Regions from separate parts of the Jeongeupia sacculi genome, predicted to be linked through region 2. Evidence: riboswitches for the same ligand, from Rfam matches in the RefSeq annotation. Region 2 holds a riboswitch; the other holds the start of a gene.
What was found. A riboswitch is a leader RNA that binds a small molecule or an ion and turns the genes downstream of it on or off. The one in region 2 is predicted to bind thiamine pyrophosphate.
Positions count from the first base shown of each region.

Region 1: it holds a riboswitch for thiamine pyrophosphate, as region 2 does, so the genes downstream of both, thiC (phosphomethylpyrimidine synthase ThiC) here and thiM (hydroxyethylthiazole kinase) in region 2, are expected to answer to the same signal.

Region 1 is NZ_AP024094.1:2,443,728-2,445,926, reverse strand. Features, by position in the region: gene thiC (phosphomethylpyrimidine synthase ThiC) at 1-727, opposite strand, end outside; TPP riboswitch at 789-890, opposite strand; gene JLC71_RS11690 (protein-L-isoaspartate O-methyltransferase family protein) at 982-1,623, shown strand; gene JLC71_RS11685 (Wzz/FepE/Etk N-terminal domain-containing protein) at 1,705-2,199, shown strand, end outside.
Region 2 is NZ_AP024094.1:2,943,234-2,945,432, reverse strand. Features, by position in the region: gene thiE (thiamine phosphate synthase) at 1-564, opposite strand, end outside; gene thiM (hydroxyethylthiazole kinase) at 572-1,396, opposite strand; TPP riboswitch at 1,416-1,521, opposite strand; gene JLC71_RS14170 (bile acid:sodium symporter family protein) at 1,688-2,199, shown strand, end outside.

The DNA of each region.
Region 1 (2,199 bases), 500 kb from region 2:
TGTTGCCGTTGATCTTCACCAGGAAGTTGCGGCCGATGATCATCGGCTCGACTTCGGGGTGGTTGATATTGGCCGGGATGATGGCGCGGCCGCGGGCGATCTCGTCGCGGACGAACTCGGGCGTGATCATCGCCGGAATGCTGGCGCCGAACGATTGGCCCGGATGCTGGCGCAGCATCATCGCCGCCATCTTCTCGCCCTTGGCGCCGATGGCCTTGAGCGACGCGATGTAATCCTCGCGCTTGAGGTTCTCGCGGATCGCGACGTATTCCATTTCGGGCGTGACGATGCCGCGGCGCGCGTAGTGCATCTGGCTGACATTGGCGCCAGCCTTGGCTTTGCGCGGCTGACGGGTCAGCTCGAAGCGCAGTGGATCGAGCGACGCATCGGCTTCGCGCATGCGGCCGTAGTCGCTGGTCAGACCGTTCAGCAGTTCGGTGTCGCTGCGTTCGGAGATCCACGCGGCGCGAATCGGCGCGAGGCCCTTGCGTACATCGATCTTGGCGAGCGGATCGGTGTAGGGCCCGGAACAGTCATAGACGTAGATGGCGGGATTCTGTTCGCCACCGAAACTGGTCGATGTATCGGTCTGGCTGATTTCGCGCATCGGCACACGGATATCGGCGCGCGAACCGGTCACGTAGACCTTGCGCGAGTTCGGCAAAGCCTGGATCGCGGCCTCGTCGACGTGGGCATCGCTGGCGCGAAATTCGGTGGGTTTGTTCAAGGTGGTGCCTCCTGCAAATAGAGAAGAGGCGCAGGAGAACGGACTGACGGACGGGACGAGTGCACCGACCGATTCGCTTCCCTACGCCGGTGTGAACCGGATCAGGTGCTGAGGGACTCTCTCATTCGCCCATGTTGGATGGGCGAAACCCCTAGCGAACTACAGGCTGTGACGGTACTGATATTGTGGGATAATTACAAGCTATTAAGGAAATCGCGCCCCGCTGGACGGGGCCAGCTTGAGGTGATGCAAAGATGGATTTGGAACACGCCCGCTACCTGCTGGTAGAACAACAGATTCGCCCGTGGAACGTGCTGGATTCGAAGGTGCTCGACCGTGTGCTCGCCTTGAAGCGCGAAGACTTCGTCCCGGCCGACAAAAAGGCGCTGGCCTTTGTCGACACCGAACTGCCGCTGCCCTGTGGCGGGCAGATGCTGTCGCCGAAGGTCGAGGCTCGCTTTGTCCAGGAAGCCCAGCTCAAGCCGACCGACAAGGTGTTGGTGATCGGTGCGGCCAGTGGCGCGTATCTGATCGGGTTGGCTGCCGGGCTGTGTGCGCAGGTGTATGGGAGTGATGACACTGCCGAGAAGGTGGCGTTCGCCCAGGCCGGTGTGCAGCGTGCCGGGATCAAGAATGTGCGGATAGAGCAGACTAGCGATCTGCTCGGATTTAATGCGCAAGCACCATATGACGCGATTATCGTTTGTGGCTCGTTTGACGTGCTGCCAGCGGCTCTGAAGGAGTTGCTGGCCAGTGGTGGCAGAGTGCTTGGCATTGTTGGCGAGTTGCCGATCATGCGTGCGGTACGTGTCAGTGCCGGTGCCGGTGCGGAAGAAACCTTGTTTGAATACAACCTGCCACGGCTGCAGCCAGCGCGATCTGTGTTTGCGCTTTAAATGGACGATGGCGTCGGGCTGATGCACGGCGCTTGTCCATGCCAAAACGGCCATGACACAAAAGCGCTCCATGGATGACCGATGACTATAAACGCACAGCACGATCCTTCGACCCGCGAGCAGGAAATTTCGCTGCTAGACATTCTGGTAGTCCTGGCCCGGCATAAACGGGCCTTGATCCTGGTTCCGCTGCTCGCGGGTTTATTGGCTCTGGCCGTCACGCTGGCTTTGCCAAACCAGTACACCGCTACGCTGAAAATTGCGCCTTCAAAGAATACGGCTGTTTACGCCTGGTTGCTGAATGACGAGCTGTTGATCAACCCGGTTTCCAAGGCGCTTCAGCTCAAACAGCATTACGGTACGCAGGGGGCTGACAGCACGTTGCGCGCAATCGAACGCCACGTCAAAATCAAGCCGAATGCCAAGGAAGGCTCGCTGGTTCTGCAGGTAACCGACACCGAGCCGGCCTTTGCTGCCAAATTGGCCAATGCCTTTGGTCAGGGTTTGACCCAGCAGTTGTTTGAATTGCGCCTGCTGGAAGCATCCAAGACCAGGCACGATCTGGAGTTGCGGCGC
Region 2 (2,199 bases):
CGACACCACGGCGACGCCGTCGGCACCGGCGGAGATCAGCGGCGCGGCGCGGCCGAGACCGATGCCACCGATCGCGACCGCCGGGCAGCGCTTCGCCTGCATCAGCGCGGCAAACTCGGCGACGCCGATCACCGCCGATGCATCCTGCTTGGTGCCGGTCGGGTAGGCCGGGCCGACGCCGATGTAATCGATCAGCGCCAGCGGCACGGCGGCGAGCTGCGCGGCATTGCTGGTCGACAGGCCGACGATCTTGCCGGGCCCGACGAGCCGGCGCACTTCGGCCACCGGCAGGTCGGCCTGGCCGACGTGGACGCCGTCGGCATCGATGGCCAGCGCGATGTCGATGTGATCGTTGATGATCAGCTTCGCGCCGGTCGGCGCCAGCGCTGCCTTCAGCGCCACCGCGGCGTCGAACCACTGGCGTTTTTTCCACTGCGGCGCGCGCAGTTGCACCACGGTGGCGCCGTTTTGCGCCGCGATCACTGCAGTGCTGACCATGCCGGCTATACCGCCACAGAGGTCGGGATCGAGCACGAGGTAGAGCGAAAGATCGATGGTGTTCATGCGGTGCTCACTCAGCTGGGGGCAACAGTTGTTCGGGCTGGATCAGATACAGCGCATCGAGAAAGGCCGGCGTGAACGAGCCCGGGCCATGCGCCACATCCATCGCGCATTCGCCGCAGATCGCCATCACCGCGCAGGCCGCCGCGACGGCGTCGAGCTTGTTGTCCGCGCCGGCGCAAAACGCCGCAACCACCGCCGACAGCGCGCAACCGGTGCCGACCACGCGCGTCATCAGCGGATCGCCCCAAGGCACGGCCCAGGTTTTTTCGCCATCGGTGATGTAATCGGTTTCGCCGGTGACGGCGACGATGGCGCCGGTATCGCGCGCCAGCTGTTCGGCCGCCTCAACCGCCGCATAGGCGCTGGCGGTGCTGTCGACGCCCTTGCCGGCGCCAATGAACCCGGCGAGCGCGAGGATTTCCGACGCGTTGCCACGGATCGCCGTCGGCTTCAGCGCCAGCAGCTCGCGCGCCGCGCCGGTGCGGTAATCGAGCACGCCGACGGCAACCGGATCGAGCACCCACGGCGTGCCGGCGGCCTGTGCGGCCTGTGCGGCGCGGTGCATCGCGGCAAAGCGTTCGGGATACAGCGTACCGACATTGATCAGCACCGCGCCGGCGATGCCGGCAAAGGCGGTGACTTCTTCTTCGGCCACGATCATCGCCGGGCTGGTGCCCAGCGCGAGGAGTACGTTGGCGGTGATGCCTTGCACGACTTCGTTGGTCAGGCAGTGCGTCAGCGGCGCGGCCGCGCGTACACGGGCGAGTTCGGCGGCGACAATGGCGAGCGGAATGGGCTTTGCGGACGGTCTGATAGACGATCTGATAGACATATGGGCTCCCGGACAGGCGAGGGAAGCCATACGACTTCCCTACGCTGGCATGATCCAGATCAGGTGTGCGGGTTCCTCTCAGCCGCCTGCGCAAAGCGCCCCGGGCGGCGCCCCGAGTCAAGGCTTGATTGTCCGGCGCTGGATGCGGCGCGGTCAATGACGTAAAACAAGGCTTCGATGCCGGCGGCCAGAATGATTGCATCAACAATTATTACTACTGTGACAAAATAAGGCCGTCGGCCACAATGGCCACTCGAACGAGCCTTGCATCACGAACCCGAAGGAAAACCGATGTCCAGCCTGCGTAAACTCTTCGACGGCTTTTTGCTCTCGCTGATCCTCGCCATCGTCGTTGCCAACCTCGCCCCGGCGCTCGGCGCCAGCGGCGGCGTGCTGCAGATGGACTGGATCACCGCGATCGGCATCAGCGTGGTGTTCTTCCTCAACGGCGCCTCGCTCGCGCCCGAGCGGCTCAAGGCCGGCGCCGCCAACTGGCGGCTGCACCTGCTGGTGACGACCAGCACCTTCGTGATTTTTCCGCTGATCGGGCTGGCGCTGTATTTCGGCCTCTCGAGCTGGTTGCCGGCGGCGCTGCTGCTCGGGGTGTTCTACCTGTGCGCGTTGCCGTCGACGGTGTCGTCGTCGGTGGCGATGACATCGATGGCGCGCGGCAATGTCGCCGGCGCGGTGTTCAACGCCACGCTATCCAGCCTCTTGGGGATGATGATCACGCCGCTGCTGGTCGGCCTGCTATTCCAGCACAGCGGCCATGGCCTCTCGCTGCTCGAGCAGTTGCGCTCGAT